Regions from separate parts of the Mycobacterium liflandii genome, predicted to be linked through region 1. Evidence: riboswitches for the same ligand, from Rfam matches in the RefSeq annotation. Region 1 holds a riboswitch; the other holds the start of a gene.
What was found. Region 1 has a riboswitch for glycine ahead of gcvP (aminomethyl-transferring glycine dehydrogenase). Riboswitches for the same ligand answer to the same signal wherever they lie in the genome.

Region 1 (5,930 bases):
GACGCGGGCACGTCCGGGAGCAGTCGCAACTTCGGGGACGGCGGCAACGGCGGCGATGCACAGTTGATCGGCAACGGCGGCAACGGCGGGACGGTGGCCGGGGCAAACGGGACCGACGGGCCCTAGCCGGAAACCCGCGGCCGACCGGGTCGGCCCTAGGCGAAAGCCTCCACCGGCGGGCAGGAGCAGACCAGGTTGCGGTCGCCATAGGCGCCGTCGATACGGCGCGCCGCCGGCCAGACTTTCGGCCGAAACGCGGTGCCGAGCGGGTAGGCCGCTTCCTCGCGGGTGTACGGGTGGTCCCACTCGCCCACCAGCAAACACTGCGCCGTGTGTGGCGCGCCCCGTAGCGGATTGTCGTCAACGGGCCACTGTCCGGACCCGACCCGGTCGATCTCGGCGCGGATGCTGATCATCGCGTCGCAGAACGCGTCGACCTCGGCCAGGCTCTCGCTTTCGGTCGGCTCCACCATCAGCGTGCCGGCCACCGGAAAGCTCATGGTAGGTGCGTGAAATCCATAGTCTGCCAACCGCTTTGCGACATCGTCGACAGTCACTCCGGTTGCCTTGGTGATGCCGCGCAGGTCCAGGATGCACTCGTGGGCGACCATGCCGTTCTCGCCGGTGTAGAGCACCGGGAAATACTCGTCCAGACGCCGCGCGATGTAGTTGGCCGAGGCGATCGCGGTCAGCGACGCCGCGCGCAGACCGTCGGCGCCCATCATGCGGATGTAGGCCCAGGTGATGGGCAGGATCGAGGCAGACCCGTAGGGCGCCGCCGACACCGGATCCCCTTGGGGTAGTCCCGGCGCGAACGGATGGCCCGGCAGAAACGGAGCCAGATGCGACCGCACCGCCACCGGACCCACTCCCGGACCACCGCCCCCGTGCGGGATGCAGAAGGTCTTGTGCAGGTTCAGGTGGCTGACATCGCCGCCGAATTTGCCCGGTCGGGCCAGGCCCACCAGCGCGTTGAGGTTGGCGCCGTCGACGTACACCTGGCCGCCGGCGTCGTGCACCGCCGCACAGATGTCGGCAATGTCGTGCTCGTAAACGCCGTGCGTGGAGGGGTAGGTGATCATCAGCGCCGCCAACCGGTCGGCGTGCTCGCCGACCTTGGCACGCAGATCGTCGAGGTCGACATCGCCGTTGTCGTGGCAACCCACCACGTCAACCCGCATCCCGGCCAGGGCGGCCGAAGCCGCATTGGTGCCGTGTGCGCTGGACGGGATCAGGCAGATATCGCGGTGCGGCTCCCCCCGGCTGGCGTGGTATTCGTGGATGGCCAATAGGCCGGAGTACTCCCCCTGTGAGCCCGCGTTGGGCTGCAAGGAGACCTCGTCGTAGCCGGTGATGGCCGCCAACCAGCCCTGCAGCTCAGTGATGAGCCGACGCAGGCCCGGGGTATCCGAGGCCGGGGCAAACGGATGCTGACGTCCGAGCTCAGGCCAGGTAATCGACTCCATCTCGGTTGCGGCATTGAGCTTCATCGTGCATGAGCCGAGCGGAATCATGCTGCGGTCCAGCGCAATATCTTTGTCCGCGAGTTCGCGCAGGTAGCGCATCATCGAAGTCTCGGTGCGGTAATTGGTGAATGCGGGATGGGTCAAGAACTCTGAGGTGCGCGTCGCGATCTCGGCGCGTGCTGCCTTGGCGGCCGACACCCCGAACGCGTCCAGGACCGCGGTCACGTGCGCGGCGGTGGTTACTTCGTCGCAGGCCACCGACACGTGGTCAGCGTCGACGCGCCATAGGTTGACTCCGCTCGCCTTGGCCGCGGCCACCACCTCATCGGCACGGTCGGGTACCCGCGCCAGCACGGTGTCGAAGAACGTGTCGTGCACCAGCGCGTCGCCCAGCGCACCGGCGATGGTCTCGGCATGCCCGTGCACCCGCCGGGCGATGCCGGTCAGCCCATCGGCGCCGTGATAGCTCGCATACATTGCGGCCATCACCGCCAGCAGCACCTGAGCGGTACAGATATTGCTGGTCGCCTTGTCGCGGCGAATGTGCTGCTCGCGGGTCTGCAGCGCGAGACGATAGGCCGGGTTGCCGTCACTGTCGACCGATACGCCGACCAACCGGCCGGGCAACTGCCGGGCGTGCTTAGCGTGCACCGACAGATATCCGGCGTGCGGGCCGCCGAATCCCATTGGAACCCCGAAACGTTGGGTGGTGCCGAACGCGATGTCAGCACCGATCTCGCCGGGCGGCGTGAGAAGTGTCAGCGCCAACAGATCGGCGCCGATGGACACCAGCGCGCCGCGGTCATGGGCCTGCTGGATCAGGGCGGTCCAGTCGGTGATGCGCCCACTCGCCCCGGGCAGCTGGGCGATCACCCCGAAGAATTCGCCGTCAGGCAACCCGTCGCGCAGGTCGGTGGTGACGATCTCGATACCCAACGGCTTGGCGCGCGTGGCCAGCACTGCGGCGGTTTGGGTGAACAGGTCGGCGTCCACCGCGAGATGCTTGGTGGAACTGCGCGTTACACGGTGCATGAGCGTCATGGCTTCCGCCGCCGCGGTGCCCTCGTCGAGCATCGAAGCATTCGCGATCTCGAGGCCGGTGAGATCGGTGACCATCGTCTGAAAGTTGAGCAACGCCTCGAGCCGCCCCTGGCTGATCTCGGGCTGGTACGGCGTGTAGGCGGTGTACCAGGCCGGGTTCTCCATGATGTTGCGTAACAGAACCTGCGGCGTGAATGTGTCGTAGTAGCCCTGTCCGATCATCGACACGGCCGTGGTGTTGGTGTCAGCCAGCGCACGTAGCTCGGCCAGGGCCTCGGCCTCGCTGGCGGCCGGCGGCAGCTGATCTAGGCCCGGCGCGAGGCCGCTGTCGGTGGGCGTATCGAAAATCCGCGTCGGCACCGCCTTGGCGGCCAAGTCGTCGAGCGAGTCGACGCCGATCACCGCGAGCATGGTCGCGATGGCCTGGTTGTCCAGCCCGATGTGGCGGTCTGCGAAGGTCGACTCGAACATGGAGTGGTCGGACACGGTGACTCCTGACTGGGCAGCGGACGGGCCTTACCCAAGGCCACGTGCGGGCAGAGGACTAGCGGGCCCTCTCCCTCTGTCTTCACCCGTGCACCAGGCGCCTGAGAGATTCAGCGCCCAGCCCAAGCGGGCGCCTTTCCCCATCGGCGGGCGAGGACCGCTACGGGTCACCACCGCTTTCCAGAGGCATCGTCATCCAGCGCGGTCCGGGGGCCTGAGAGATTGACGGAGAGGTGTTGCTCCTTCGGCGTCCGTAGCTGGCGGCCACAGAACTCTCCCGCACGAGAACGATGCGTCGCCCAGTTTACTCGGCCAGCCGCAGCGACGGCGCGCTGCACGCCGATGCGTGGTGCCGAAGGCGGTCAGCCGATCTTGCGGTCTCGATGCTTGCGGCGCGACGCCAACTCGTCTTCAGGGGCGGCAATGGATTCTCCGCCGTCGGCCCGCTCGCCGTGGAAGTCGGCGATGACTCCGGTCAGCTCCCGCATCGCGCCCGAAACCGCGATGCCGAACACACCCTGGCCGCCTTGCAGCAGGTCTACGACCTCCTCGGCCGACGTGCAATCATAGACGGTTGTCCCGTCGGAGAACAGGGTGATGTTGGCCAGATCCTGGACCCCGCGCTGACGCAGGTGATCGACCGCAACCCGGATGTTGTGCAGCGAGATGCCGGTGTCGAGCAATCGCTTGACGATCTTGAGCACCAGAATGTCTTTGAAGGAGTACAGGCGCTGACTGCCCGATCCTGCCGCGCCGCGGATCGAGGGCACAACCAACGAGGTGCGTGCCCAGTAGTCGAGTTGGCGGTAGGTGATACCCGCAATCTGACAAGCGCTTGGTCCGCGGTAGCCGACCAGCTCGTCGGGTACCGAATCGTCGGGGAACAGTCCCTGCTGCACGGGTTCGCCTGCTGCAGAGCCATCGTAAGAACCGTTGGTCCCAGCGGTTGGGTTGGCTGCAAGATCCAGCTGTTCTTGACGTGGCTGGTCGCTCACGGTGTTTCCTCTCGCCGATCGCGCTGTTGTGTCACTAGCTGCGTCACTGGCTGCCTCGGCAACCGCGTTTGCTCAGGGCCGAGTTCTGAAGAGCATACGCTGTTGGACCGTTGCGGTCCGCGGGTTGATCATCAAGTCGCCTTCAAAGTATGGACGCTGCGCGGGCCCGTGAGCGCCATCCCCTAGGCGTGTCGAGATGGCATGTTGCGAGATGAGACGGATCCGTGACGTTGTTGATCCTCCCTCACGATTGCTTTTTTCCTGCACCTTTGTTGGGTCAGGTGGCCTTGAAGTCGTCGGGCGAAACGCTGTCGAGAAACTCTTTGAATTTCTCGACCTCGTCCTCTCGAACGGCGCTTCCGGCCTCCTCGTCACCCTCGTCGGGTATCAACAGGCCGGCCTGGGCCAGCACCGCCTCCTCGACATAAATCGGAACACCGACGCGCAGCGCAATCGCCACCGAGTCGGAGGGGCGAGCCGAGACCGTGATGTTGCGGTCGAAGATCAAATCCGCATAGAACGTGCCCTCTTGCAGATCGACGATGCGCACTTCCTTGAGGGAATGCCCGAGCGCGGCAATGAGATCCCTGATCAAGTCGTGCGTCAACGGCCGGGGCGGCTCCACGCCTTGTTGCTCAAGCGCGATGGCAGCGGCCTCGGACTGGCCGATCCAAATCGGTAGGTACCGGTCACCGTCGGCTTCGCGCAGCAACAGCACCGGCTGGTTCTGCGGTTGCTCGACGCGAATGCCGACAACACGAACTTCACCCATCTGTGTCTGCCCTCCACACATCCCGCCGTGACCGACCATTGCTCAGCGTGACGACGCGGTGAACACCCATCCCATTGCCACTGTCTGCCATTGTCGGGCCTTTGTCGCCGAACACCGAGCTGTCGAGGAAAGTCTAATCCTCAGCGGTGCAGAACGTCGCGTACAGCGGATTTGATTAACGAGGTGTGCAAGGTGATCGCCAGTGCGGCCACCTCACGCGCCAAGTCGTCGGCACGGTCGCGCGCGCCGGCCTTGTCGGCCTTGACCAACGGCCCGGCGATCTGTGCGATCAGGTCCGACTGCCGGTCGGCCGCCGAGCGGAAAGCGCGCAGGTGCCGTGGCTCCACGCCGTATTCCGACAGCGCGCGGGCGCACTGCAGGATTACCACGGCGTGTTCGTCGAAAAACCCACCCGGCCCGGTTGTGATCACGCCAGCCTTCAACACCGCACTGAGCAGTTCGTCGTCGACGCCCGAGCGCTCGATCAGGTCTTCGCGACTGAGCCGAACTCGCGCCGGCGCGACCGCCCCGGTGTCAGATCCCCCATCAGGTCCGGCGGTGCCGGCACTGTTACCCGCCACCGACACCAATTTCGGTACCCCGTAAGGGGATCCAATCGCCGGCAACTGGCCGTCGGGCTGGGCGTCCAGCTCCGACCTGATTACTTTGAGCGGTAGGTAATGATCACGCTGAGCGGTGAGTATGAAGCGCAGCCGCGCACAGTCGTACGCGGTGAACCTCCGATACCCCGATGCCGCGCGCTGCGGCGTCACCAGCCCTTCGGCCTCCAGGAAACGGATCTTGGAGATGGTGACATCTGGGAAGTCCGGTCGGAGCAGTTCCAACACCGCCCCGATGGACATCCCGGCGAGCGCGGGGCTATCGGGCGCGCTCACTGGCCTCCGGTGCCCCCGTCGTCGTCACCTTGCTTGGGGCCGGTCAGGAAGACCAGGCGGAACTTGCCGATTTGAACCTCGTCGCCGTTTGCCAACACGGCCGAATCAACCGGCTCCCGGTTGACGTAGGTGCCGTTGAGGCTCCCGACGTCCACGACGCTGAACTCGTTGCCTTCCAAGCGGAATTCGGCGTGACGACGGCTCACCGTTACGTCATCGAGGAAGATGTCGCTGTCGGGATGCCGACCAGCCGAGGTGATGGGTTGATCGAGCA
Region 2 (5,930 bases), 2.5 Mb from region 1:
ATGACGCGCTCAACGACATCTCCGATAGCTGAGCCGGCACCCCAGCGTTTGCGCTCTCGAATCATTGACTGAATCGAGCGGGCGGAATACCGTCGTACATACGCTACGCGCCGTAGCGTAATAACCATCCAGGTCCGGGTTGGCAGGCCGGTGGCTCGCGTCGCAGCCGCGCGACCAGGGAGAGGCTCAGAGGGCTCATGTTCGATTTGAAGATCGTCGGCGGCACCGTCGTTGACGGCACCGGGGCCGCACGCTACCGGGCCGACATCGGCATCAAGGACGGCAAGATCGTCGACGTCGTCCGGCGGGGCACCGATGATCCCGGCCTGGGCGGTGAGTCCGCCGAAACCATCGACGCCACCGGTCAGGTGGTGGCCCCCGGCTTCGTCGACATCCACACGCACTACGACGGTCAGGTGAGTTGGGACAGCACCCTGGAGCCCTCCAGCGGGCACGGGGTGACGACCGTGGTCACCGGCAACTGTGGGGTGGGTTTCGCACCCGTTCGCCCCGGCAGCGAGGACTGGCTGATCAGGCTGATGGAGGGGGTCGAGGACATCCCCGGCACCGCGCTCACCGAGGGCATCACCTGGGGCTGGGAAAGCTACCCCCAATACCTCGACACGATCGGCAAGCAGAAGTTCTCCATCGACGTGGGGAGCCAGATCGCCCACGGCTCCGTGCGCGCATACACGATGGGTGAACGCGGCGCCCGTAATGAACCGGCCACCGCCGAAGACATCGCGGCGATGGGCCGGCTGGTCACCGAGGCGATCGAGGCCGGTGCGCTCGGGTTCTCGACCTCACGCACGCAGGCTCACCGCGCGATGGACGGCGAACCGGTGCCCGGAACCTTCGCCGCCGAGGACGAGCTATTCGGGCTGGGGCGCGCCATGGCCGCCGGCGGACAGGCCGTCTTCGAGCTCGCCCCGCAGGGCGCCGCGGGCGAGGACATCGTCGGGCCGAGAAGGGAACTGGAATGGATGCGGCGCCTGGCCGGTGAGATCGATCGACCCGTATCGTTCGCCCTGATCCAGGTGGACGCCGATCCCAACCTGTGGCGCGAGCAGCTGGAGCTCTCGGCCAGCGCGCACGCGGCGGGCAGCCGCCTGCACCCGCAGATCGCCGCGCGCCCGTTCGGGATGATGATCGGGTTCCAAGGTCACCACGCCTTCACCCACCGCCCGACCTACCGCCGGCTCAAGGCCGACTGCACCCGCGACGAGCTCGCGCAACGGTTGGCCGATCCCGCGGTGAAAGCCGCGATCCTGTCCGAGGACGACCTACCCATCGACCCGAACGTGTTGTTCGACGGCATGTCCGCCTTCGTTCAGTACTCGCTGGGACGCCTCTATGCGCTAGGCGATCCGCCCGACTATGAACCCACCCGCGACCGCACCGTCGCCGCAATAGCCCAAGCCCGCGGCCAGGATCCGCTGGCGACCCTCTATGACCTGGTGCTCGAATCGAACGCGAGCGCCATGCTGATGTTGCCGCTGTTCAATTACGCAGACGGAAACTGCGATGCGATCCGCGAAATGATGCTGCACCCGGCCGGCGTTCTGGGGCTCTCGGACGGCGGCGCTCACTGCGGCATGATCTGCGACGCCTCCTACCCCACCTTCTTGCTGACCCATTGGGCACGCGATCGCAAGCGGGGCGAGAAGTTGCCATTGGAATATGTGATCCGCAAGCAGGCCCGCGACACGGCCCACCTGTTCGGCCTCACCGACCGCGGCACCATCGAGCCCGGCAAGAAAGCCGATCTCAACGTCATCGACCTCGAAGCGCTGCGGCTGCATCCGGCCGCGATGGCCTACGACCTGCCCGCCGGCGGCAACCGGATATTGCAGGGCGCAAGCGGATACGCCGCCACAATCGTCAGCGGAGCGGTGACCCGCCGTGGCGGTGTCGACACCGGAGCCCGTCCCGGCCGCCTGGTGCGCGGAGCGCGTTAGCGGGACGCGATGAGCACCGCCGCCGGCAATCCCGCCCGCACTCGCGACGAGGACGCGATTGGAGTTCCGCCGGCTTCCCCGACACTGGTGCCCGCGCAGCGCTACCACTCCCCCGCGTTCGCCCAGCTCGAAATCGAACGAATGTGGCCCAAGGTGTGGCAGCTCGCCTGCATGCTCGACCATGTCGCCGCGCCGGGCGACTACTTCGAATACCGCTGCGGCCCCTATTCGGTACTGATCGTCCACGACTGCGACGGCGTGCTGCGCGCATTCCAGAATGTGTGTCGCCATCGGGGCAATTCGCTGTGCGCGGGCTCGGGTTCGGGCCTGCGTGAACTGAAGTGCGGCTACCACGGCTGGACCTGGGATCTGACCGGAGAACTGCGGCGAGTGCCCAATCGCAAGGGTTTCGGCTCGCTGCACATGCCCGACTTCCCGTTGCTGCCCGTGCGGGTCGAGACCTGGGAGGGCCTGGTCTTCGTCAGTCTCGACGTCACCGCGATGCCATTGATGGATTACCTGGACCCGATACCCGAAGACATCGCGTGGTGCGGGCTGAGTGATTTTCGCTGCTACGCCACGCTCACCGTGGAAGTCGATGCCAATTGGAAGACCATCGCTGACGGCTACAGCGAGACCTACCGCATTCAGACGTTGCATCCCGAATTGTTGCGCTGTGTCGACGATATTCACGCCCCACAACAGATCTGGAGGCACGCTGGGAAGTCGGACCAGCCCTACGGTGTGCCGAGCCCACGCTTCGAAGGCACCCTGAGCGACCAAGAGGTCTGGGACGCTTACGTTTACACGCAGGGTGCGCTGATGGGCGCGGCCGAAGGCACGCCGTTGCCGGCCGACGAGCGCCGGCCCGGCCAGGCGGTTCAGGATCTCATTGCGGCACGCACCCGAGCCTTTGCCGCCACCCGCGGTGTCGACCTCGAGTGGGCCGACACCGATCGGATAACCCCGCTGCATCAGTACAACTTGTTTCCCAACATGACGTTTCTGGCCAACGCGGACCACCTGACCATCATGTGCTCGCGGCCCCAGCCGGAGCACTTCGCCGATCCCGACAAGGGCGAGATGGTGATGTTTCTGATGACGCGGATGCCGCCGGACGCGCCGCACAACAAGCCGACAGACGTCCGGATGGCCGCCGATCAGGCCGAGCCCGGGATCGTGCTCACTCAAGACATCCGAGTGCTCCCGGGTGTCCAGCGCGGCTTGCATCAGCCCGGCTTCACCCATCTGGTGCTGTCCGGCGAGGAACGGCGGATCATCAACATGCACCGCAACCTGGAGCGCTACCTTGATCTACCCGAACCCGAGCGGATGAGCGGGGGCGGACTTCGCCCCGGACCGGGGGCCCCGCGTGTGTGATGGTTCACATCGGGCGGATCGGATCAGCAATCGATCCGGCACCCACCACAGCTCCGGCCGCCGTTTTCGCAGCTGAACAGCGGTCCGAATGCGGCGCCGCGGGCCCCGAATATTATTGTGCGCATCCGCGTTTAACGCTCGATGGTCAAATGTGTCCGGTCTTGGTCGCCCCGGGCCTGCAGCCAACCGCCCGCCCGTGCGGTGTCCGGCCAACCGCCGGGCACCGCCAAATGTGGCCAATCGGGGGAGTGACAAGACGACGAGTCGGTGTGTATGTTGACTGCTCGTCACAACAAAATAGCCAACAACATTGCTGTTGACGCGACGCGGGAGAAACCTCGCTATCGAGGCGCCGTAGGAGCAATCTCCTCCCCGAGAATCTCTCAGGCCCCAGTACCGCATCGCCGAGGCGACTCTGGAGACAAGGATCGGTCACCTAGACCGTGCCTTACCGAAGGTGTACGACGTCGCTGTAATGGCGGCGCCACAGACTCTCAGGTTTCAGGACAGAGCGGGGAGGGAGCAACCAGCCCGGTGCGATTCGGGCCCACGGAAACCGGAGTTGCCCCTTGTCTGAAACATATGAACAACTGCACGGCGGTCGCGCTGTCGCTTCCAGTTTCGTGCCCCGTCACATCGGCCCCGATCCTGCGGCGATTGCGCACATGCTCGCCACGGTCGGCTACCCCAGCCTCGATGACCTCATCGATGCTGCCGTGCCGGCGTGGATCCGAAACACCGCGCCGATGGCCCTGCCCGCGGCTCGAACTGAACAGCAGGTACTCACCGATCTGGCCTCGATGGCCGAACGCAACACGATCCGGGTGTCCATGATCGGCCAGGGCTACTCGCCGTGTGTGACACCAGAAGTGCTGCGCCGCAACCTCATCGAATCGCCGGCTTGGTACACGGCGTATACCCCTTATCAGCCCGAGATCTCGCAGGGCCGTCTCGAGGCGCTGCTGACCTTCCAGACCATGATCGAGGACCTCACCGGGCTGCCACTGGCCGGCGCGTCGTTGCTCGACGAGGCGACAGCGGTCGTGGAAGCGATGCTGCTGATGCGGCGGTCCAACAAGAGCCCGTCTGCACGACTGTTGGTCGACAGCGACTGCTTCACCCAGACCCTGTCGGTGCTTCGGACCCGTGCGGCAGCGGTGGGCATCGACATCGAACTCGTTGACATCGAAAAGAAGCTGCCCGAGGGCGACTTCTTCGGCATCGTGCTGCAAGCACCCGGCGCCAGCGGCGCGGTACGGCACCTGGGCCGGTTGATCGCCACCGCGAAAGCCCGGGGCGCCATGACCACCGTCGCCGCGGACCTGCTGTCGCTGACCCTGTTGACCCCGCCAGGGGAACTCGGCGCCGACATCGCGGTGGGCTCGGCCCAGAGATTCGGTGTTCCGCTGTTCTTCGGCGGGCCCCACGCCGGGTACATGGCGGTCCGGAGCGGGCTGGAGCGGGCACTGCCGGGCCGGCTGGTCGGGGTGTCCAAGGACGTCAACGGCGCACCGGCCTACCGACTTGCCCTGCAGACGCGCGAACAGCACATCCGCCGCGACAAGGCCACCAGCAACATCTGCACCGCCCAGGCACTGCTGGCCAACGTCGCCGCGATGTACGCCGTCTATCACGGACCGGAGGGGCTGCGCGACATCGCTTCTCGAGTTCACGCCCATGCTGTGTCGATTGCGGCCAGCCTGCGCCACCACGGTTACACCGTGGCCCATGACCAGTTCTTCGACACCGTGCTGGTCGAAGTCCCAGGCCGCGCCGGCGAATTGATCGCACGCGCGGAAAGCCTCGGCATCAATCTGCGACGTGCGGGTTCTGATCATGTCGGAATCAGCTGCGACGAGACCACCACCACCGAGGTCATCACTTTGGTGCTCAAGGCCTTCGATGTCGAACGCATCGCGCCGAGCCGATCCCCCCTGGGCTCGGAGTTGCTCAGGACAACGCCCTACCTGCAGCACGGCGTATTCCACGAACACCGCTCCGAGACCGCCATGATGCGGTTCCTGCGCAAGCTCTCGGATCGCGACCTGGCCCTGGACCGCACCATGATCCCGCTGGGTTCGTGCACCATGAAGCTCAACTCCGCGGTCGAAATGGCCCCGATCAGCTGGCCGGAGTTCGCGGCCATCCACCCGCACGCCCCGATTGCGCAGACCACGGGATATCGGGAGCTGATCGCCGATCTCGAGCGCTGGCTGGCCGAGATCACCGGCTACGACCGCGTCTCGCTGCAGCCCAACGCGGGATCCCAGGGCGAACTCGCCGGCCTGCTCGCCATTCACGACTACCACGCCAGTCGCGGCGAGCAGCAACGCCGAATCTGCCTGATTCCGCAGTCGGCTCATGGCACCAACGCGGCCTCGGCGGTGCTGGCCGGCATGCAGGTGGTCGTGGTGGCCACCGCCGCCGACGGCAGCATCGACCTAGCCGACCTGCGCGCCAAGATCAGCACCCATTCAGCGGAGCTGGCGGCCATCATGCTCACCTACCCGTCCACCCATGGTGTCTACGAGCCCGACGTCACCACCGTGTGCGATCTGGTGCACAAGGCGGGCGGCCAGGTGTACATCGACG

Region 2: it holds a riboswitch for glycine, as region 1 does, so the genes downstream of both, gcvP (aminomethyl-transferring glycine dehydrogenase) here and gcvP (aminomethyl-transferring glycine dehydrogenase) in region 1, are expected to answer to the same signal.

What each region holds. Positions count from the first base shown of each region.
Region 1 covers NZ_CP023138.1:3,150,146-3,156,075, reverse strand. Annotated here, with positions in the region: gene CKW46_RS14195 (PE family protein) at 1-126, shown strand, start outside; gene gcvP (aminomethyl-transferring glycine dehydrogenase) at 156-2,993, opposite strand; glycine riboswitch at 3,060-3,185, opposite strand; glycine riboswitch at 3,186-3,283, opposite strand; gene CKW46_RS14185 (MerR family transcriptional regulator) at 3,356-3,988, opposite strand; gene CKW46_RS14180 (bifunctional nuclease family protein) at 4,266-4,760, opposite strand; gene ftsR (transcriptional regulator FtsR) at 4,901-5,656, opposite strand; gene garA (glycogen accumulation regulator GarA) at 5,653-5,930, opposite strand, start outside.
Region 2 covers NZ_CP023138.1:693,919-699,848, reverse strand. Annotated here, with positions in the region: gene CKW46_RS03295 (STAS domain-containing protein) at 1-32, shown strand, start outside; gene CKW46_RS03290 (N-acyl-D-amino-acid deacylase family protein) at 198-1,958, shown strand; gene CKW46_RS03285 (aromatic ring-hydroxylating oxygenase subunit alpha) at 1,968-3,338, shown strand; glycine riboswitch at 3,656-3,747, shown strand; partial or broken gene gcvP (aminomethyl-transferring glycine dehydrogenase) at 4,004-5,930, shown strand, end outside.